Regions from separate parts of the Streptomyces sp. NPDC045701 genome, predicted to be linked through region 2. Evidence: riboswitches for the same ligand, from Rfam matches in the RefSeq annotation. Region 2 holds a riboswitch; each other region holds the start of a gene.
What was found. Region 2 has a riboswitch for cyclic di-AMP ahead of AC07DW_RS26705 (M23 family metallopeptidase). Riboswitches for the same ligand answer to the same signal wherever they lie in the genome.
Positions count from the first base shown of each region.

Region 1 (7,187 bases), on a different contig from region 2:
CGGCATGGACGTCCTGCACCGGACGGACGGCAGCCCCGAGGTGCTGCTGGTCGCCGTCGGCGTCATGGCACCCGTCTGTCTCGGGGCGGCCGGTCTGCTCGTGGAGCGCGGCATCGGCTGCACCGTCGTCGACCCGCGCTGGGTCAAGCCCGTCGACGAGCGGCTCGCCCCGCTGGCCGGTGCCCACCGCCTCGTCGCCGTCGTCGAGGACAACAGCCGCAACGGCGGCGTCGGCTGGGCGGTCGGGCAGGCTCTGCGGGACGCCGGGACCGACGTACCACTGCGGACCTTCGGCGTCCCGGAGCAGTTCCTGGCGCACGCCAAGCGGGGCGAGGTGCTGGCCGACATCGGGCTCACCCCGGTGGAGATCGCGGGACGGATCAGCGCAGCGCTGGCACGCGAGGAGAGCGACGTATGAGCAAGAAGTTCGATCTCGCGGCACTGCTCGCCGACCGTGGCGGCGAGGGCTACGAGCTGCACGCCCGCCACCTCAACCCGCAACTGCCGCGGATGCTCCGCACGATCGGCTTCGACAAGGTCTACGAGAGCGCCGAAGGGGCCTACTTCCGGGACGCCGAGGGCAACGACTACCTCGACATGCTCGCCGGCTTCGGCGTCATGGGCCTGGGCCGGCACCACCCCGTCGTGCGCAAGGCGCTCCACGACGTCCTCGACGCCGAGCTCGCCGACCTCACCCGCTTCGACTGCCCGCCCCTTCCCGGACTGCTCGCCGAGAAGCTGCTGACGTACTCGCCTCACCTGGACCGGGTGTTCTTCTGCAACAGCGGCACGGAGGCGGTCGAGACCGCGCTGAAGTTCGCCCGGTACGCCACCGGCAAGCCGCGCGTCGTGTACTGCTCGCACGCCTTCCACGGGCTGACCACCGGCTCCCTCTCGGTCAACGGGGAGAGCTGCTTCCGCGACGGTTTCGCCCCGCTGCTGCCCGACACCGCGATCGGGCTGGGCGACCTGCCGGCGCTGGAGCGGGAGCTCAAGCGGGGCGACGTGGCCGCCCTCATCGTCGAGCCGATCCAGGGCAAGGGCGTCCACGAGGCCCCGCCCGGGTTTCTGCGCGCCGCCCAGGAACTGCTCCACAAGCACAAGGCGCTGCTGATCGCCGACGAGGTCCAGACCGGCCTCGGCCGGACCGGCACCTTCTACGCCTACCAGCACGAGGACGGCGTCGAGCCCGACCTGGTGTGCGTCGCCAAGGCACTGTCGGGCGGCTACGTGCCGGTCGGGGCCACCCTCGGGAAGGACTGGATCTTCAAGAAGGTGTACTCGGCGATGGACCGGGTGCTGGTCCACTCCGCCAGCTTCGGCGGGAACGCGCAGGCCATGGCGGCCGGGCTGGCCGTCCTCTCGGCGCTGGAGGACGAGGACGTGGTGGCGAACGCCCAAACCACGGGTGAGCTGCTGAAGTCACGGCTCGCCGCGCTCGTCGACCGCTACGAGATGCTGTACGAGGTGCGGGGCCGGGGCCTGATGATCGGCATCGAGTTCGGCCGTCCCTCGTCCCTGGGCCTGCGTGGCCGGTGGACGATGCTCCAGGCGGCCCGCAAGGGCCTCTTCGCGCAGATGGTCGTGGCACCGCTGCTCCAGCGGCACCGCATCCTCACCCAGGTCTCGGGCGACCGCCTGGAGGTCATCAAGCTGATCCCGCCGCTGATCATCGGCGGGCGGGAGGTGGACCGGTTCGTGGGGGCGTTCACCGCAGTCATGGACGAGGCGCACAGCGGCGGCGGCCTGATCTGGGACTTCGGCCGGACCCTGGTGAAGCAGGCGGTCGCCGGCCGCCGAGATTTGCCTCCGGGGTAAGAAACTTGCCCCTGAGGAAAGAAAGTGGCGCAATGGCCGCATGAGCACCCCAGCCGACGCGCCGTCCGGCCCCGGGCCCGAAGGCCCGGAGCCCGACGGCGCGTCCTCCGTGGCCCTGCCGGACGTCGCGCCGCGGCTGCGCGCGCTGCGGCGGCGCCGCGGACTCACTCTGGAGGCCGCCGCACAGCGCGCCGGGCTCTCCCCGGCCCACCTGTCGCGGCTGGAGACCGGTCGCCGCCAGCCCTCGCTGCCCATGCTGCTCGGTCTGGCCCGCATCTACGGTACGACCGTCTCCGAGCTGCTGGGCGAGGCGCCCCAGGAGCGCGACCCCGTCGTGCGCGGTGGCCTGGCCGAGCCCGCCGAGGCGGACGGCTGGGTCTACCGCCAGGCCGGCGGCCCCGGGCGGGCGATGCAGGCGCTGCGCGTCCAGGTGCCGTACGCCACGCGGAGCGACCTGGTGCGCGTCCACCCGGGCGAGGAGTGGCTGTACGTCCTCGACGGGCGGGTGCGCCTGGCCCTCGGGGAGGCCGTCCACGTCCTCGACCCCGGGGACAGCGCGCACTTCGACTCGCTGACCCCGCACCGTATCGCCGCGGCCACCCGCGGCGGGGCGGAGCTGCTGTTCGTCCACACCCTCATGCAGAGCGCCACGGCCGACCTGTGCCTCGGCGCGGGCGCCCACCGCCGCTGACCCGGATCGGAGAGATCGCATGTCCCATGAAGGGAAGTTCCCCCGGGGACTCGTCGTCCGGCTGTTCGCCTACCTGGTCGCGGGCCACCTCTTCGCGGCCTTCCTCTACCTGCTGTTCGCGCTCGGGGCCGAGTAGGGACGGGGGCGGGCCGGTTCCGAAGCCGGTCCGCGTCGAGCCGGGGCTCAGCTCTGGTCGAGCAGGCGCTCGCGCAGCCGCTCGCGCGTCTCGGGGCTGAGCCCCAGCCCCTCGGTCAGGTAGCGCTCGGTCGAGCCCCAGGTCTCCTCGATCGTCGAGAACGCCGCCGACAGGTACTCGACGCGCGCCTCGAAGAGCGGGTTGAGCAGCTCCATGACCTCGGGTGACATACCGGCGGGGGAGCTGTCGCTGCGGCGCACCTTGTAGCGGCGGCGCGGATCGTTGGACTTGAGGTAGTCCTCCTCGATCGCCTCCCGTTCGACGCCGACCGCCAGCAGGGACACCGCTATGGACAGGCCCGCCCGGTCCTTGCCGGCCGCGCAGTGCATCAGCGCGGGGACGCTGTCCTCCGCCAGGGCGTGCAGCACCCGGCTGTGCTCGGCTGTGCGCTCCTTGATGATCATGCGGTACGAGGCCGTCATCCGGGCCGCCGCCTTGCCGTCGTCGAGGATCGCCCGCAGCTGGTCGAGATCGCCGTCGCGGACCATGGTCCAGAACTCCGCGCCGTCGGCCGGGTCGGAGAGCGGGATGTTCACGTTCCGCACACCGGGCAGCTCGACGTCCGGGCCCTCGAGCTTCTGGTCGGCGGCGTTGCGGAAGTCGAAGATCGTGTGCAGGCCGAGGCCGGCGAGGAAGGCGGCGTCCTCGCCCGTCGCGTGCGCGAGGTGACCGCTCCGGTACAGCCTGCCGTGGCGCACCCGCCGGCCGTCCACGGTCGGAAGCCCACCCACGTCACGGAAGTTGCGCACTCCGGTCAGCTCGGGCTCGATCGACGGGACCTGCGGCAGCTGCTGCGTCACGGGGGCTCCTCCGTGTCTGCGGTCGGCGTCGGCCGCCGACGATGTCGCGGTCCGACGATACGACATCGGTTCCTCGGGCAATCAATCTCCGTGCGCCTCGCACATACATTGTCCTTCCCCTGGTCGGGCCCGTTCGGAGGCCGTCGATGCGCGCGGGCCGTGCCCGCGATCCGCACGGCGTGGGGGAGGGGTGGACGAGACGGCCGGGCCGCTGTGTGACCGGGCCTCGCCGGTGAGACGTACAGCCCGTTCATGACGAGTTCGTCCCTAGTGAGGCGCAGGCCGTCGAGGGCTGGGCAGGAATGGCATTTATAGCTTCCGTCCCGTTTTGCCGCCCTCTGCTCGGCGACGCGCCGGGGTCGTGGTGGGTGGGCTTCCGGTGGTGAGAGGGGGAGGGATTGGGGTCGATCGTAGTGTCTCGTCAAGGATTGACGGATCTGTCCGTATTGGTGGTTTAGGGATAACTTGCCCCCGGGGTGCGGGAGGTGGCATGGGGTCACGTGAGCAGCGTCATAACCGTGACCGTCCGTGGCGGGACGCGCGTCGTGAATTCCGCGCCCGGAACGGGAATTCATGATCCCTAATCCACGGAGGGTGACCGGAATTCGGCTGTCGTCACGCCACCGGGAATGGTGAGGGGAAAGCGGCGGCTTGTTCACCCCGACCCGGCTCGCTTACGGTCACGGCAATCCGACCGGACCGCCGAATCCTGCCGCCGGTCGGAATTCGCACCCACCCACGTGTGGCAGGAGCGGGGGACCCAGGTAAGTCGCCGTCCCGGAATTCCGGGACGGCTCGGGGTGAAGTCGCGCCAGGGCGCGGCCGGGCAACTCCAGTCCGAACCCGACAGCTCACCTCGCAGGCGCCGGAGAGGAATTCATCATGCCCGCGAAGGGTAAGCACCGCCGTCCCAAGTCCCACGCCCTCACCCGTGGTCTCGTCGCCGCCGGAACGGGTGGCGCCGCCATCGCCCTCCCGCTGCTCGGTGCCACCGGCGCGCACGCCGCCGCCCCGGCCGCCGCTCCGCAGCAGGCCGTCACCGCCGCGCACACCGCCGCCGAGGCCGCCCCGAAGAAGGCCGCCCCGCGCACGTACACGGTCGTCGCGGGTGACTACCTCTCCAAGATCGCCAAGAACAAGAACGTCAAGGGCGGCTGGCAGAAGCTCTACAAGGACAACCGCCAGGTCATCGGCGAGGACCCCTCGCTGATCCTCCCGGGCATGAAGCTCACCCTCGGCGCCAAGTCCACGGCCGCCCCGAAGAAGGCCGCCCCGGCCGCTCCGAAGGCCGACGACACCCGCGAGGAGAGCCGCGCCACCCGCTCCGCCGCGAAGACCGAGGCCCCGGCCCAGGCCGCCCCGCGGACCAGCGGCTCGGGCTTCACCGCCCCGGTCGACGCCGGCGTCACCACCCCGTACCGGGCCTCCGGCTCCAGCTGGTCCTCCGGCTACCACACGGGCGTCGACTTCTCCGCCTCCTCCGGCACCACCGTCAAGGCCGTCGGACCGGGCACCGTCGTGTCGGCCGGCTGGAGCGGCGCGTACGGCAACGAGGTCGTCATCCAGCACGCCGACGGCAACTACTCGCAGTACGCCCACCTCTCCTCGCTGTCCGTCTCCTCCGGCCAGACCGTGAGCGGTGGTCAGCAGATCGGCCTGTCCGGCTCCACCGGCAACTCCACCGGTCCGCACCTGCACTTCGAGATCCGCACGAGCCCCAGCTACGGCTCGGTCATCGACCCGCTGGCCTACCTCCGTCAGCACGGCGTCTCCATCTGACGCCCCACGCGCGTGAGCGTTCCCGCCCGGCACCGTGCCCCGGTGCCGGGCGGAGGCGTATTCCGGCTTGGCGGAAACTTGACCGGTGGTAAAGATCACCCCCCGTCAACTCCTCTTACGGTCGCGTAGGTCACATCCCCGGGTGAAGGATGTGCTTCCGTGGCAGACGATTCGACATTCAGAGACAGTGACGTATTCGGGTCGTACGCGGCGATCGGTGACAGTTTCACCGAGGGCGTCGGAGACCCGGGCCCCGACGGAAGATTCGTCGGCTGGGCGGACCGCCTCGCGGTGCTGCTCGCCGACCGGCTTCCGGACCCCGAGCAGTTCCGGTACGCCAACCTCGCCGTACGCGGGCGCCTCCTCGACCAGATCGTGGAGGAGCAGGTTCCGCGGGCCATGGAACTCGCCCCCGACCTGGTGACCTTCTGCGCGGGCGGCAACGACATCATCCGGCCGGGCAGCGACCCGGACGACGTGGCCGAGCGCTTCGAGCGCGCCGTGGCCGACCTGACGTCCGTCGTCGGCACGGTCCTGGTGACGACCGGGTTCGACACCCGGGCCATGCCCGTGCTCCGCCGGCTGCGCGGCAAGATCGCCACGTACAACGGACACGTACGCGCGGTCGCCGACCGCTACGGCTGCCCGGTGCTGGACCTGTGGTCCCTGAGGACCGTGCAGGACATGCGGGCCTGGGACGGCGACCGGCTGCACCTGTCGCCCGAGGGCCACACGCGCGTCGCGCTCCGGGCCGGGCAGGTCCTCGGCGTCGACGTCCCCGCCGACCCCGACCAGCCCTGGCCGCCGCTGCCGCCGCGCGGCACCCTCGAAGTGCGCCGCGACGACATCAACTGGGCCCGCGAGTACCTCGTCCCGTGGATCGGCCGCCGGCTGCGCGGCGAGTCCTCCGGCGACCACGTCTCGGCCAAACGCCCGGACCTGCTGCCGCTGTAGGGACGGGGGCCGGCGACCGGGCGTTCAGGCGCCGGGCGTTCCAGGGCCGGCGGGGGTGTCCTGGCCGCCGGGCGTTCCAGGGCCGGCGGGGGTGTCCGGGCCTGGCGGGCGATCGGCGAGGCCGATCTCCCGGGCGAGGGCCTCGTCCGCCCAGGCCAGCATGGCGGCGCGGCTGAAGGGCGCCGCGTACGCGGTCATCTGGACCGCCAGGCCGTCCAGGAACGCCGTCAGCCGCCAGGCCGCCGCGGCCGGGTCCTCGCAGCGGAACTCGCCCGCCGCCGTCCCCTCCGCGATGACATCGGTCAGCGCCGCCTTCCACTGCCGGTCGAGGTCCTGGGCGACCTCCCGCAGCGCGGGCTCGCGCAGGGCCGCCGCCCAGCCCTCGATCCACAGGCGCCATCCCTTGGCCCGGCCCGTCGGGGCGTACCAGTGCACGGCCGCCCGCAGCCGGCGGACCGCCGTCGTCCGGCGACCGAGCAGCCGCCGCAGGTGCGCGAGGTCGCCCTCGGCGGCGTGCGCGAAGGCGGCCGCGACGAGCCTCTCCTTGGTCGAGAAGTGGTACAGCACCAGGGCGTTGCTCACCCCCAGGGCGGACGCCACATCGGCGATCCGCACGGCCGCCACGCCCCGCGCCTCGATCTGCTCGACCGCGGCCCGCAGGAGTTCCTCCCGCCGCTCGGCCACGCTCAACCGCACTCTGCCCACGCCGCCACCCTAGGCCGTCGGGCGGACGCCGGGCACCCGTCGCGCACGCGGCCGCCACGCACCGCGCCACCCTCGGCACCGACCGCCGCGCCGACCGCCGTGCCGTCTCCCGGGCCGTCCGGCGCCGTCCGGCGCCGTCCCCGCGCCGTCCCCGTGCCGGAGGTCCGTTGTGACGGCCCCGGTCCGGCGCTGTCACACCCCCCGCCCATAATGGAGGGACCCTCACCCCTGGAGGACCCGTGAA
Region 1 is NZ_JBWKJV010000066.1:1,578-8,764, forward strand. It holds gene dxs (1-deoxy-D-xylulose-5-phosphate synthase) at 1-418, shown strand, start outside; gene AC07DW_RS30655 (aspartate aminotransferase family protein) at 415-1,818, shown strand; gene AC07DW_RS30660 (XRE family transcriptional regulator) at 1,859-2,509, shown strand; gene AC07DW_RS30665 (DUF6126 family protein) at 2,529-2,645, shown strand; gene AC07DW_RS30670 (tyrosine-protein phosphatase) at 2,693-3,505, opposite strand; cyclic di-AMP (ydaO/yuaA leader) riboswitch at 4,225-4,385, shown strand; gene AC07DW_RS30675 (M23 family metallopeptidase) at 4,388-5,284, shown strand; gene AC07DW_RS30680 (SGNH/GDSL hydrolase family protein) at 5,444-6,238, shown strand; gene AC07DW_RS30685 (TetR/AcrR family transcriptional regulator) at 6,263-6,943, opposite strand; gene AC07DW_RS30690 (MBL fold metallo-hydrolase) at 7,183-7,187, shown strand, end outside.
Region 1: linked by a shared signal. The riboswitch ahead of AC07DW_RS30675 (M23 family metallopeptidase) and the one ahead of AC07DW_RS26705 (M23 family metallopeptidase) in region 2 are both predicted to bind cyclic di-AMP.

Region 2 (7,187 bases):
TGCGGACGCTCGCGGTGTTTACGCGGTGTTGCGAAGTCCTCACCACACCCCCGCCCGGGACCGGCCGCTCCACCCGCCGCAGCCGGTGCGCGGTGAGCGCGCGCTCCACGTGCAGGGTGGTGAGCGTGCGGGCCCGCTCGGCGTCGCCCCGGGCCACGGCGTCCACGATCGCGCCGTACTCGGCCCACACCTCGGCCGGCCGGGCGGGCTGGTCGACCACGTACATCCACGCGATCTTGTGCCGCAGCTGAGTCAGCAGCGCCGTCAGCGCGGGGCTGCCGGACGCCTGGGCGAGCGTCTCGTGGAACCAGCCGCCCAGCGAGCGCAGATCCTCCCCCTGGCCGCGGCGCGCCCGCTCCTGGCCCAGCCTGACCAGCCCCCTGAGCACCTTGAGATGGGCATCGGTCCGGCGCTGGGCGGCGCGGGCGGCGCCCAGCGGCTCCAGCAGCGTCCGCATCTCCAGCAGGTCGGCGGCCTCCTGCTCGGTGGGCTCGGCGACGCACGCGCCGACATGGCGGCGGGTGGTGACGAACCCCTCCGACTCCAGGGTGCGCAGCGCCTCACGGACCGGTACCCGCGAGACCCCGTAGCGGCGGGCCAGCTGCTCCTCGGTGAGCCGGCTGCCGCGCGCGAACACCCCGGTGACGATGTCGTCGCGGATCGCCGTGCATACCGAGGGCGCGGGAATGCGCATACCAGAACCCCCAACTTTATCCGCGCGAAACTCCGCCGATTGACGCCTGTCGAGTGACTCTATTGCAGAGAACCGCACTTTCCGACAGCCACCCGGAATCCATTGAGTTCTTTTTGGCCAGCAGGCCCGCACCGGGAGACCCCGGCACGCCGAAGGCCCCGGTTCGGGTCATGAACCGGGGCCTTCGGCGACGGGCGGAAGGGGTCAGACGTTGACGCCGTGGGAGCGGAGGTACGCGACGGGGTCGATGTCCGAGCCGTAGTCGGCGCTCGTGCGGGCCTCGAAGTGGAGGTGCGGCCCGGAGGAGTTGCCGGTGGAGCCGGACAGGCCTATCTGCTGGCCCGGCATCACGGTCTGGCCGGCCGACACGCTGACGGAGGCGAGGTGGCCGTACTGGGTGTAGGTGCCGTCGTTCATCCGGATCACGACGTTGTTGCCGTACGCGCCGCCCCAGCCCGCCTCGACGACGGTGCCCGCGCCCACGGAGACCACGCGGGAGCCGGAGGCGGCGTGGAAGTCGACGCCGGTGTGGCTGCCGGAGGACCACATGGCGCCGCCGGTCTGGTACCCGGTGCTGACGTAGCTGCCCTCGACCGGCAGCTGGAAGGCGTTCAGCCGCCGGCGCTCGGCCTCGCGGTCGGCGCGCTCCTTGGCCTCCCGGGCGGCCTCCACCCGGATCTCGGCCCTGCGCTTGGCCTCGGCCTCCGCCTTCGCCTGGGCGGCCGCCTTGGCGGCGGCCTCCTGGGCCTCCAGCTCCTGGGCCTCGGCCTGGGCGTCGATCTGCTCGGCGAGGGTGTCCGTGATGACCGCCTGGGTGAGGCCGGTGTCCTCGAGCGAACCGGGAGCGGTGTCCGGGGCGGCGGCGAGGGCCGGGGAAGCGAGGGTTCCGATGACGCCGGTGGTGGCGAGGGCGGCGACTCCGGCGACGTGTGCGCTCTTGCGGCTCAGACGGCTCGGGGCACGGTGCTTCCCGGTGGCACGGGTGAACGCCATGAAGTGGCTGATCCTTTCCTTCCTTCTCGCCTACCGGGTTAGCTGACGGGTTCGGAGCAGGAAGGTCTCCTACGGGCCCCTCCGCACGGGTGCGAAGGCGTCCGATTCACCCCAGGGACTACGTGGGTCCCCGGCTCCCCAGGCTCGCGCCTGACGGGGACTCGGCGATGGCTGCCCGGTGCCGCGGGTGCGACGGGTACCGGTCGGGCAGCGCATCAGACGCTAAGCGGCCGATCTTTCAATCACCAAACAGACACGGTTTTTTGTAGCGCACGCCACAGGTCAGACACTGAATCTCCGCAACAAACCGGACATACGACAGGGCCCCGGCACCGAACGGTACCGGGGCCCGCAACGCGTTCCGCCCAGGGGGCGAGGCCGCGCCAATCAGCCGGAGACGACCGTCACTTCGCCGATCCCGAGCGCTTCCACGGGCTCCTTGATCTGAGCCGCGTCACCGACGAGGACCGTGACCAGACGGTCCGTCGGGAACGCGCTGACGACCGCCGCGGTGGCCTCCACGGTGCCCGTCTCCGCGAGCCGGGCGTACATCTGGGCCTGGAAGTCGTCCGGGAGGTGCTGCTCGACCTGGTCGGCGAGGGTGGCCGCGACGGAGGCGGCCGTCTCGTACTTGAGCGGGGCGACGCCCACCAGGTTCTGCACGGCCGTCTCCCGCTCGGCGTCGGTCAGGCCCTCGGCGGCGAGGGTGCGCAGCACCTTCCACAGGTCGTCGAGGGCGGGGCCGGTGTTCGGGGTGTCGACCGAGCCGCTGATGGCGAGCATCGCGGCGCCGCCCTCGGGGCCGGAGCGCAGCACCTGGCCGAAGGCCCGTACGCCGTAGGTGTAGCCCTTCTCCTCGCGCAGGACCTTGTCCAGGCGGGAGGTGAGGGTGCCGCCCAGGCAGTAGGTGCCCAGCACCTGGGCCGGCCACACCCGGTCGTGCCGGTCGGCGCCGATACGGCCGATGAGCAGCTGCGTCTGCACCGCGCCGGGGCGGTCGACGATGATGACGCGGCCGGTGTCGTCCGCCGTCACGGGCGGGACGGGGCGGGGCTCGGCCGTGTCGCCGGTCCAGGCTCCGAGCGTGTCGGCGAGCACCGCGTCGAGGTCGACGCCGGTGAGGTCGCCGACGACCACGGCGGTGGCGGTCGCGGGCCGTACGTGGGCCTCGTAGAAGGCGCGCACGGCCGCGGAGTCGATGCCCGCGACGGTCGCCTCGGTGCCCTGGCGGGGGCGCGACATGCGGGAGGTGGCCGGGAACAGCTCCTTGGAGAGCTGCATGGCGGCACGGCGGGCCGGGTTGGCGATCTCGTGCGGGATCTCGTCGAGCCGGTTGCGGACCAGGCGCTCGACCTCGCTGTCGGCGAAGGCGGGGGCCCGCAGCGCCTCGGCGACCAGCCCGAGGGCCTTGGAGAGGCGGGAGACCGGCACCTCGAGGGAGATCCGGACACCGGGGTGGTCCGCGTGCGCGTCGAGGGTGGCGCCGCATCGCTCCAGCTCGGCGGCGAACTCCTCCGCCGAGTGCTTGTCGGTGCCCTCCGACAGGGCCCGCGCCATGATCGTGGCGACGCCGTCGAGACCCTCGGGCTCGGCCTCCAGCGGCGCGGCGAGGAAGATCTCGACGGCCACGACCTGCTGACCGGGGCGGTGGCAGCGCAGGACCGTCAGGCCGTTGTCGAGAGTGCCGCGGTCGGGGGCGGGGAAGGCCCACGGCCTGGCGGTCCCGGGCCGGGGCTGCGGGTGGAACTCCATGGACGTCAGGGACACAGCTGCGTCGCTCACTGGTCGGCCCCCTCTTCTTCCTGGTCGCTGTGGGCGGTGCCGGCGGGTTCGTAGACCAGCACCGCGCGGTTGTCGGGGCGGAGGCGGGCCTGGGCGACCGCCTGCACCTCCTCGGCCGTGACGTCCAGGACGCGCTGGACGGCGGTCAGGGCGAGCTGCGGATCGCCGAACAGCACCGCGTACCGGCACAGTTCGTCGGCGCGGCCGGCGACGGTGCCCAGCCGGTCCAGCCACTCGCGCTCCAGCTGGGCCTGGGCGCGCTCCATCTCCTCGGGCGTGGGGCCCTCGGCGGCGAACCGGGCCAGCTCGTCGTCGACGGCCGACTCGATGTCGGGCACCTCCACCCCGCCGGACGTCTTGACGTCCAGCCAGCCGAGCGAGGGCGCGCCCGCCAGGCGCAGCAGGCCGAAGCCGGCCGCCACGGCCGTGCGGTCGCGGCGCACCAGGCGGTTGTGCAGCCGCGACGACTCGCCGCCGCCCAGGATGGTGAGGGCGAGGTCGGCGGCGTCGCACTCGCGCGTGCCGTCGTGCGGCAGCCGGTAGGCGGCCATCAGGGCGCGGGCCGGGACCTCCTCCTCGACGACCTCGCGCAGCTGCTCGCCGATGATCTCCGGAAGCGTCCCGTCGCGCGGCGGCTGCTTGCCGTCGTGGGAGGGGATGGAGCCGAAGTACTTCTCGATCCAGGCGAGCGTCTGCTCCGGGTCGATGTCCCCGACGACCGACAGGACGGCGTTGTTGGGCGCGTAATACGTACGGAAGAAGTGCCGAGCGTCCTCGAGGGTGGCGGCGTCCAGGTCGGCCATGGAGCCGATCGGGGTGTGGTGGTAAGGGTGGCCCTCGGGGTAGGCGAGGGCGGTCAGCTTCTCGAAGGCGGTGCCGTACGGAACGTTGTCGTACCGCTGGCGGCGCTCGTTCTTGACGACGTCCCGCTGGTTCTCCATGGACTCGTCGTCGAGCGCGGCGAGCAGGGAGCCCATCCGGTCGGCTTCCAGCCACAGCGCCAGCTCCAGCTGGTGGGTGGGCATGGTCTCGAAGTAATTGGTGCGCTCGAAACTGGTCGTGCCGTTGAGGGAACCGCCGGCGCCCTGCACCAGCTCGAAGTGGCCGTTGCCCTGGACCTGCTTCGAGCCCTGGAACATCAGGTGCTCGAAGAGGTGGGCGAGCCCGGTGCGGCCCTCGACCTCGTGGCGTGAGCCGACGTCGTACCAGAGGCAGACCGCGGCGACCGGGGTCAGGTGGTCCTCGGAGAGCACCACGCGCAGGCCGTTGGCCAGGCGGTGCTCGGTCGCTGTCAGGCCGCCGGAGCCGGCCTGGGCTGTGGCCGTGTGACCCATGGGCATGTACGTCCCTTCGATCGCTTGAGAAAAAGCCCGCCCGCGGGTCGCGGCGGACGTCCTCCGCCACTGTATGCAGCTGCTGCGACCTGCTGCGGGACCGCTGTGGAAGTCCTGCCACTGTATGCAAGCGGACCGGCACCCGGCGAAGTTCCCGGATTCCGCCGCCGTCCCTCTTCCGGGTCGCGGTCGGCGTTGTCAGTGCGACGGTCCACAATGGTCGGCGTCAGATCAACCTTGTTGGTGAAGAAGGAGCCGCAGCCGCGATGGCCCGCCGCAGCACGAAGACCACGCAGCCCGACGACTTCGAGGAGCGGATCCTCGACATCGACGTCGTCGACGAAATGCAGGGCTCCTTCCTCGAGTACGCGTACTCGGTGATCTACTCCCGGGCCCTGCCGGACGCCCGCGACGGCATGAAGCCGGTGCACCGTCGCATCGTTTACCAGATGAACGAGATGGGACTGCGGCCCGAGCGCGGCTTCGTGAAGTGCGCCCGGGTCGTCGGCGAGGTGATGGGCAAGCTGCACCCGCACGGTGACGCGTCGATCTACGACGCGCTGGTGCGCATGGCGCAGCCGTTCTCCATGCGCCTGCCGCTGGTGGACGGGCACGGCAACTTCGGTTCGCTGGGCAACGACGACCCGCCGGCCGCGATGCGGTACACCGAGTGCCGGATGGCCGACGCGACGTCCCTGATGACGGAGTCGATCGACGAGGACACGGTCGACTTCAACCCGAACTACGACGGGCAGGAGCGCGAGCCGGTCGCGCTGCCCGCCGCCTTCCCGAACCTGCTGGTCAACGGTGCCTCCGGGATCGCGGTCGGCATGGCGACCAACATGCCCCCGCACAACCTGGGCGAGGTCGTCGCCGCCGCCCGCCACCTGATCAGGCACCCGGGCGCCGACCTGGACACCCTGATGCGGTACGTGCCGGGTCCGGACCTGCCGACGGGCGGCCGGATCGTGGGCCTGTCCGGGATCAGGGACGCGTACGAGAACGGCCGCGGCACCTTCAAGATCCGCGCGACGGTGACCGTGGAGAACGTGACGGCGCGCCGCAAGGGCCTGGTCGTCACGGAACTGCCCTTCGCGGTCGGCCCCGAGAAGGTGATCGCGAAGATCAAGGACCTGGTGGCGGCCAAGAAGCTCCAGGGCATCGCGGACGTCAAGGACCTCACCGACCGCGAGCACGGGCTGCGGCTGGTCATCGAGGTCAAGAACGGCTTCATCCCGGAGGCCGTGCTGGAACAGCTCTACAAGCTGACGCCGATGGAGGAGTCCTTCGGCATCAACAACGTGGCGCTGGTCGACGGGCAGCCCCTCACGCTGGGCCTGAAGGAGCTGCTGGAGGTCTACCTGGACCACCGCTTCGAGGTGGTCCGGCGGCGCAGCGAGTTCCGGCGCGGCAAGAAGCGCGACCGGCTGCACCTGGTCGAGGGCCTGCTCGTGGCGCTGCTCGACATCGACGAGGTCATCCGGGTCATCCGCTCCAGCGACAACTCGGCGCAGGCCAAGGAGCGGCTGATCGAGCGCTTCTCGCTGAGCGAGATCCAGACGCAGTACATCCTGGACACCCCGCTGCGCCGGCTCACCAAGTTCGACCGGATCGAGCTGGAGGGCGAGCGCGACCGGCTGCGGAGCGAGATCGAGGAGCTGACCCGGATCCTGGAGTCGGACGCCGAGCTGCGCAAGCTCGTGTCCTCGGAACTGGCGGTGGTCGCCAAGAAGTTCGCCACCGAGCGGCGCACCGTGCTGCTGGAGTCGGCGGGCGCGCCGGTCGCGGCGGCGTCCCTGGAGGTCGCGGACGACCCGTGCCGGGTGCTGCTGTCGTCGACGGGCCTGCTGGCCCGTACGGCGAGCGGTGAACCGCTGCCGGACGGCGGCGGCAAGCGCACCAAGCACGACGTGATCGTCTCGGCGGTGCCCGCGACGCAGCGCGGCGAGGTCGGCGTGGTGACGTCCACGGGGCGGCTGCTGCGGCTGTCGGTGATCGACCTTCCGCAGCTGCCGGACACGGCGTCCGCGCCCAACCTGTCGGGCGGGGCCCAGGTGTCGGAGTTCCTGACGCTGGAGAAGGACGAGACGGTGATGTGCCTGACCACCCTCGACGAGTCCTCCCCGGGCCTGGCCATCGGCACCCTCCAGGGCGTGGTCAAGCGGGTGGTGCCGGACTATCCGGCGAACAAGGACGAGTTGGAGGTCATCGGCCTCAAGGAGGGCGACCGGATCGTCGGCGCGGCCGAGCTGCGCACGGGCGAGGAGGACCTGGTCTTCATCACCTCCGACGCGCAACTGCTGCGGTTCCCGGCCTCGGCGGTGCGACCGCAGGGCCGTCCTGCGGGCGGTATGGCCGGTATCAAGCTGGCGGCGGGCGCCGAG
Region 2 is NZ_JBWKJV010000034.1:50,709-57,895, reverse strand. It holds gene AC07DW_RS26710 (GntR family transcriptional regulator) at 1-694, opposite strand, end outside; gene AC07DW_RS26705 (M23 family metallopeptidase) at 899-1,687, opposite strand; cyclic di-AMP (ydaO/yuaA leader) riboswitch at 1,701-1,864, opposite strand; gene AC07DW_RS26700 (M16 family metallopeptidase) at 2,075-3,439, opposite strand; gene AC07DW_RS26695 (M16 family metallopeptidase) at 3,466-4,803, opposite strand; gene AC07DW_RS26690 (DNA gyrase/topoisomerase IV subunit A) at 5,070-7,187, shown strand, end outside.

Region 3 (7,187 bases), on a different contig from region 2:
TCGAGTCGGCCTTGTCGAGCTGCTCGAGGACGTGGTTGCGCAGGCCGATGGCCTCCTCGATGCCCTTCATGCCGATGCCCTGCTCGGCGAGGCCGGGGATCGGGAAGGTGCGGGAGACCGCGCCCATCGCGATGACCAGGTAGTCGAAGGGCAGCTCGTACGACTCGCCGACGAGCGGCGCGATCGTGGCGACCTTGCGGTCCTGGTCGATGGTGGTGACCCGGCCGGTGAGTACCTCCGCCTTGGGCAGCACGCGTCGCAGCGGTACGACGACGTGCCGCGGCGAGATGCTGCCGGCGGCGGCTTCGGGCAGGAAGGGCTGGTAGGTCATGTACGACCGGGGGTCGACGACCGTGACGGTCGCCTCGCCGTAGCGCATCTTCTTGAGAATGCGCCGAGCTGCGTACAGGCCTACGTACCCACCGCCTACTACGAGGATCCTGGGACGCTCCGTGGTGCTCATGCCATCGAGTATCCACCCGGTCGAGGGGGGTCGCTCGTGCGCCCCTTCACAAGGTTCTGGGAGACCTCTGCTACACTGCGCGGCCCACGTGACCGAGGTCATGGCGCCCCAGGGGAACCACGGTGTAACGGAAGACGTTGTTCACCCCCGTTGAACTGGGACAGCGAGCACCTTTTAACCGTGGACCACCACCGGAGTTCACACCTGCGAAACACAGCCGAGGGTGGCTTCCCGGCCTACGAAAGGGCCCCGAAGGCGGCTTCGGAGGCCATTGAGCGGCTCCGTGACCCCCCTCAGGGCCCTTTTCCTTGTGAAGAACTTCACGAACTTTCCCGACCGACTGTCCGACGGCACCGGATCCGGCCGTCGATCAGACGAGCGAGAGGGCGATTCCGTCCAGAATGTCGTGCTCGGAGACGACCACTTCGCGGGCCCCGGTCCGCTCCATCACGGCCAGCAGCACCAGCGCCCCGGAGACGATGACGTCCACCCGGCCCGGATGCATCACGGAGATCCGCGACCGCTCGTCGTGCGTCGCCGCCAGCAGCCGCTCCGTGACCTCGGAGACCTGCTCGTAGGAGACGCGGGAGCGGTGGATGGCCTCGGAGTCGTACTCCGTCAGCCCCAGCGCGATCGCCGCGACCGTCGTGACCGAACCGGCCAGCCCGACGAGCGTCCGCGCCTCCCGCAGCGGGACGGTCTCCTCCGCCAGGTCCAGCGCCGCCTCGACGTCGGCCCGGATCGCCGCCACCTCGGCCTCGGACGGCGGATCGCTGCGGACATGACGCTCGGTCAGGCGTACGCAGCCGATGTCGACCGAGCGGGCGGCACGCGCGTGCGTGGAGCCGACCACGAACTCGGTGGACCCGCCGCCGATGTCCACGACCAGGTACTCGTCCGCCCGTCGACCGCCGTCACCCGTCCCGGGAAGGCGCTCGGCGCCCGCTTCCTCGGCGCCCGTCAGCTCCTTGGTCGCCCCGGTGAAGGAGAACTCGGCCTCCTGGCCACCGCTGATGACCTCGGGCTCCACGCCCAGGACGTCCTTCACGCCGCGGACGAACTCGTCGCGGTTCTCGGCGTCGCGCGAGGCCGACGTGGCCACGAAGCGCAGCTTCTCGACGCCGTACTCCTCGATGACGGCGGCGTACTCGCGGCAGGCCGCGAAGGTCCGCTCCAGCGCCTCGGGCGCGAGCCGGCCGGTCCTGTCCACGCCCTGACCGAGCCGGACGATCGTCATCCGCCGGTCCAGATCGGTGACTTCGCCGGTCGCCGGGTCGATGTCCGCGACGAGCAGGCGGATGGAGTTCGTACCGCAGTCGATGGCGGCGACGCGGGTCATTCCCCGGCCTCCCCGGGGACGCAGGGCGTCACGCAGGGGCCCTTGGCCCACCACTCCGGCAGCATCGCGAGGGCCTCGTCGCCCAGCGGGTTCACGCCCGGCCCGGCGGCCAGCGAGTGGCCGACGAGCACGTGCAGGCACTTCACGCGGTCCGGCATGCCGCCGGCGCTCGGGAAGCCCTCCAGCACCTCGATGGCGTCGCGGCGGGCGATGTAGTCCTCGTGCGCGGCGCGGTAGGCCGCGGCCAGCTCCGGGTCGGACTGGAGCCGCTCGGACATCTCCTTCATCACGCCGTTCGCCTCCAGCGTGCCGATCGCGGAGGCCGCGCGCGGGCACGTGAGGTAGTACGTCGTCGGGAAGGGCGTGCCGTCCGGGAGCCGGGGCGCGGTCTCCACCACGTCCGGGTTGCCGCACGGGCAGCGGTGCGCGATGGCGCGCAGGCCGCGCGGCGGGCGGCCGAGCTGTTCCTTGAACGCCGCGACGTCCGCCTCGGTGGGCTCGGTGCGTTCGGTCTGCGGAGGGGGCGTTTCCATGCCTGCCTTGGGTTCTACTTGCGGTCGGTGCGGTCGGCGGTGTCCACGCCGTCCCAGAGGTTGGAGTACCAGGGGCGGTCGGCCGCGCCCTGGTCGGTGCGGCGCTCGCGCACCGCGTCGGGGTCGATGACCGTGTAGCCGGTCTCCCCCGGGAGTACGTAGTGCAGGTGCTCGCGCGCCAGGCGCCTGACGTACGCGTCGTCCTGGAGCCGCGCCTTCTCGTCGCGCAGCCGTTCGACGCGCTCGCCCGCCTCCGCCGCCAGCCGCTGCTGCTCGGCGATCTCGGCGCGCTGGGACACCCATTGGCGCATCGGGTAGGCCAGGGCCACCACCATGGAGCAGACGACCAGCGCGAGGAACGCCGCGCGGCCGGTGAGCCGGGAGCGGCGGGCCTGCCGGCGGGTCTGGGAGCGGTAGACACGGGCGGCGGTCTGCTCGCCGAGCAGCCGCAGTCTGGTCGCGGTGGAGAACCGGTCCCGGGCCATGTGGTGTTCCCGCCTCCCCTTGCCCGTCACGTACGTACGTCCCCGGACACGGTACGGGACCGCGGCCGGGGACGTACGTAACCCGGGCTGGGAAGGATCAGCCCTTGAAGCGCGGGAAGGCCGAGCGGCCCGCGTACACGGCGGCGTCGTCGAGGATCTCCTCGATGCGCAGCAGCTGGTTGTACTTGGCGACGCGCTCGGAGCGGGCCGGGGCACCGGTCTTGATCTGGCCGCAGTTGGTGGCGACGGCCAGGTCGGCGATGGTCACGTCCTCGGTCTCGCCGGAGCGGTGCGACATCATGCACTTGAAGCCGTTGCGCTGGGCCAGCTCGACGGCGTCGAGGGTCTCGGTCAGCGAACCGATCTGGTTGACCTTGACGAGCAGCGCGTTGGCGGCGCCCTCCTCGATGCCGCGGGCCAGGCGCTCGGGATTGGTGACGAACAGGTCGTCACCGACCAGCTGCACCTTGGTGCCCAGCTTCTCGGTGATGGTCTTCCAGCCGTCCCAGTCGTCCTCGAACAGCGGGTCCTCGATGGAGACCAGCGGGTAGGCGTCGACGAGCTCCGCGTAGTAGTCCGTCATCTCGGCGGCCGAGCGGGACTTGCCCTCGAACTCGTAGGCGCCGTCCTTGTAGAACTCGGACGCTGCGACGTCGAGCGCCAGGGCGATGTCCTTGCCCGGGGCGTAACCGGCCTGCTTGATGGCCTCGAGGATGAGGTCGAGGGCGGCGCGGTTGGAGTCGAGGTTCGGCGCGAAGCCGCCCTCGTCGCCCAGACCCGTGGAGAGGCCCTTCTCCTTCAGGACCTTCTTCAGGGTGTGGTAGACCTCGGCACCCCAGCGCAGCGCCTCGGAGAAGGACTCCGCGCCGATCGGCGCGATCATGAACTCCTGGATGTCCACGTTGGAGTCGGCGTGCGAGCCGCCGTTCAAGATGTTCATCATCGGAACGGGCAGCAGGTGCGCGTTCGGGCCGCCCAGGTAGCGGAACAGCGGCAGGTCGGACGCCTCGGAGGCGGCGTGCGCGACGGCGAGGGAGACGCCGAGGATGGCGTTGGCGCCGAGCGAGGACTTGTCCGGGGTGGCGTCCAGGTCGAACATCGCCTGGTCGATCAGCCGCTGCTCGGTGGCGTCGTAGCCGACGAGCTCCGGGCCGATCTGCTCGATGACGGCGAGGACGGCCTTCTCGACACCCTTGCCGAGGTAACGGTCCTTGTCACCGTCGCGGAGCTCGAGGGCCTCGAACGCTCCGGTGGAGGCACCGGACGGGACGGCAGCACGGCCGGTGCTGCCGTCGTCGAGGCCGACCTCGACCTCGACCGTGGGGTTGCCTCGGGAGTCCAGGATTTCCCGGGCTACGACGACGTCGATGGACGGCACGAGCATCTCCTTCTGGGATGTGACGCAAAATGTGACGCATGCGGTGCAGGGTCTCTTCGGCCTTGCGGCAAGAGCCTAACCGGCCGGGGGGCCGACGCCCGCCGACGCCCGCCTCCTGGGACGAAAAAGGGCTCACGAGGCTGTATTACCGGCAAAACGCCACGAAACTTACCGGTCGGTAGTCGCGGTGTGCGGGAGCCCGCTCAGGGGCGCACCCTCCGGCCCGCCCCGGCCCCGGGGGCTTCCGCCCAAGGAACGGGAAAACCCCGGCCCGGGGTCCCGCCCGGCCCACAGGGCTACGGGGAGGAACGCGCGGGGCCGGGGCGGTCCGGGGGTCAGCTCAGGTGGAGCTGCTGACCCGGGTAGATCAGGTCGGCGTCGTCGACGATGTCCTTGTTCAGCTGGAAGAGCTTCTCCCAGCCGCCGGCGACCTTCTTCTCGGTGGCGATGATGCCGAGGGTGTCGCCGGCCTTCACCTTGTACTCGCCGTCACCCTTCTCGACCTTCTTGCCGGTCGGGGTGGTGACGGTCTTCTTCGACTCGGCCTTCGGCGCGGCCTCGGTCTTCGGCGCGGCCTCGGTCTTCGGCGCGGCCTCGGCCTGCGGCGCGGTGCGCTGCTGGCTGCGCGTGGTGGGCTGCTCGGCCTCGCGCTCCTGCTGCGGCTGGGCCTGCTCGGCGCCACCGCCGTCGTACGCGGCTCCGGAGAGGCCGACGCCGCAGCTCGGCCACGCGCCCTTGCCCTGGCCCGCGAGGACCTTCTCGGCTATCTCGATCTGCTGCGACTTGGACGCCTGGTCGGCGGTCGAGGCGTACGCGGTACCGCCGTACGCGGCCCAGGTGGAGGCCGAGAACTGGAGGCCGCCGTAGTAGCCGTTGCCGGTGTTGATGGACCAGTTGCCGCCGGACTCGCACTGGGCGACCTTGTCCCACTCGGCGGTGGTGGCGGCCGAGGCGGTCGTGGCGCCCATCAGCGGGGCGGCGACGGCGGCACCGGTGATACCGGCGAAGGCGACGAATCGGGCGGCCTTGGAGGGGCGACGGTGCTTGGACTTGCCGGAAAACAGCATGGGACATCTCCTCACCGACGCCTGCGAGGTGAGCTGTCGGGTTCGGGCGAGTGAGTGGCCCGGCCGTGCGGCACAGCTGTGCGCTCGGCTTCACCCCAAGCCGGTTCCCGCCATGTCTCCATGGCCGGACCCGGCACTTACCTTGGGTCCCCCGCTCCTGCCTTCGGCGCATGACGCGACGACTGTTCCCGTCGACCGGCGGCAGGATTCGGCGTTCCGGTCGATGGGGCCCGCGATGGCGAGCGGTCACGACCGTAGACACAGACCTTCCCGAAGTTCAAAGACGGACATCGGGGTCAATCCGCCCTTACTCCCCCACCCTTGACGGGCGTTTACGCAGGTGAAGGGCGGATTGTGCGGTTCGGACGGCCGGGGCGCACCCATCAGGCTGAAGAGATTCATGTCTCACTTACACAGAAGCGGACATACGGTCTCATTCCTTAGGCTGATCCGGCGTCAGTTCCAGGCTCTGGCCAGGGAGGATGAGGTCCGGGTCGGCGCCGACGGTGTCCTGGTTGGCCTCGTAGAGGGCGGACCAGCCGCCGGCGACCTTGTGCTCGTCCGCGATGACCGACAGGTTGTCGCCGGGCCGCACCGTGTACACGCCGGCGCCGACGGTCCCGGGGTCACGTGTCGCCCCGTCACCCCGGGAGGGATGCCCGTCCTTTTCGCGGTCGATGACCGAATTGCCGGTGTCTGCGGGATCGGTGGGCTCCAGGGTGCCTTCGGCCGCCGGAGTGCCGGGCTTGAGCGGCGCGCCGGGGTCGGCGGGGGCGGTCGGCGCGGTGGGGTCGGCGGGGGCGACCGGGTCGGTCACCGCGCCCTCCTCCTTCGCGGGCTCGCCACGGTGCTTGCCGGCGCCGGACGCGGGGCTCCGCGGCGCGTCGGGCGCCGTGGTGACGGGCTCGCCGGGCAGGAGCGGGTCGGCGGGCCGGGTGGCCTCGGGCGTGCCCGGGTCCTCGAGCGTCCCGACCGGGTCCGTAGCACCGGGCGCGGCCGGGGCGGTGCCCGTGGGATCGGCGTCCGGCGTCGCGGTGGCGCCGCCGAGGCCCGCGACGGGGGCGCAGGTCTCCCAGGTCCGGACGCCCGTCGCGGCGTAGACCTTCTCGGCGACGGCTATCTGCTCGGCGCGGCTGGCGAGGTCGGGGCGCGCGGCGTACGCCAGACCCCCGTACGACTCCCAGGTCGCCTGCGACATCTGGAGGCCGCCGTAGAAGCCGTTGCCGAGGTCGGCACTCCACAGGCCGCCGGACTCGCACTCGGCGACCCGGTCCCAGGTGGTGGCGTCGGCCGCCGTCGCGGAGCCCGCGCCGAGCAACGGGAGCGCGATGGCGGATCCGGTCACCCCTGCCGCGACAACGATGGCGGGGGCTTGACGGGGTCGTCGGTGCCGGCCGTTCCCGGAGCGCATGCGGTGCTGCCTTTCGCGTGACTGCTGAGGTGACGGTGAACGTAGCGGCATTCGAACGTCAGTCACAAGTCGATGCAGCGGAGATCACGCGAGGATCACAGAAATGACGGACCGTCAGTTCGCGTCCTTCGCCAATGGGGTGAACTCGACCGGGAGCGTACGCAATCCACGCATGATGAGCCCCCCGCGCCACCGCAAATCGGCAGGATCCACCGCGAGCCGGATGTCGGGCAGCCGGGTCAGCAGCGTCGCGAGCGCGGTCTGCCCCTCCAGCCGGGCGAGCGGCGCGCCGAGGCAGTAGTGGATGCCGTGCCCGTAACCCAGGTGCTGGTTGTCCCGCCGCGACAGGTCGAGCGTGTCCGGCTCGGCGAACCGCTCCGGGTCGCGGTCGGCCGCGGCGAGGACGACGAGGACGGGGTCGCCGGCCGCGATCCGCTCACCGCCGATGGTGAGCGGTTCGGTCGCGAACCGCCACGTCGCCAGCTCCACCGGCCCGTCGAAGCGCAGCAGT
Region 3 is NZ_JBWKJV010000018.1:98,567-105,753, reverse strand. It holds gene AC07DW_RS20205 (NAD(P)/FAD-dependent oxidoreductase) at 1-463, opposite strand, end outside; gene AC07DW_RS20200 (Ppx/GppA phosphatase family protein) at 834-1,802, opposite strand; gene AC07DW_RS20195 (DUF501 domain-containing protein) at 1,799-2,335, opposite strand; gene AC07DW_RS20190 (FtsB family cell division protein) at 2,350-2,820, opposite strand; gene eno (phosphopyruvate hydratase) at 2,918-4,198, opposite strand; gene AC07DW_RS20180 (transglycosylase family protein) at 4,534-5,265, opposite strand; cyclic di-AMP (ydaO/yuaA leader) riboswitch at 5,269-5,444, opposite strand; gene AC07DW_RS20175 (transglycosylase family protein) at 5,699-6,610, opposite strand; gene AC07DW_RS20170 (cytochrome P450 family protein) at 6,791-7,187, opposite strand, start outside.
Region 3: linked by a shared signal. The riboswitch ahead of AC07DW_RS20180 (transglycosylase family protein) and the one ahead of AC07DW_RS26705 (M23 family metallopeptidase) in region 2 are both predicted to bind cyclic di-AMP.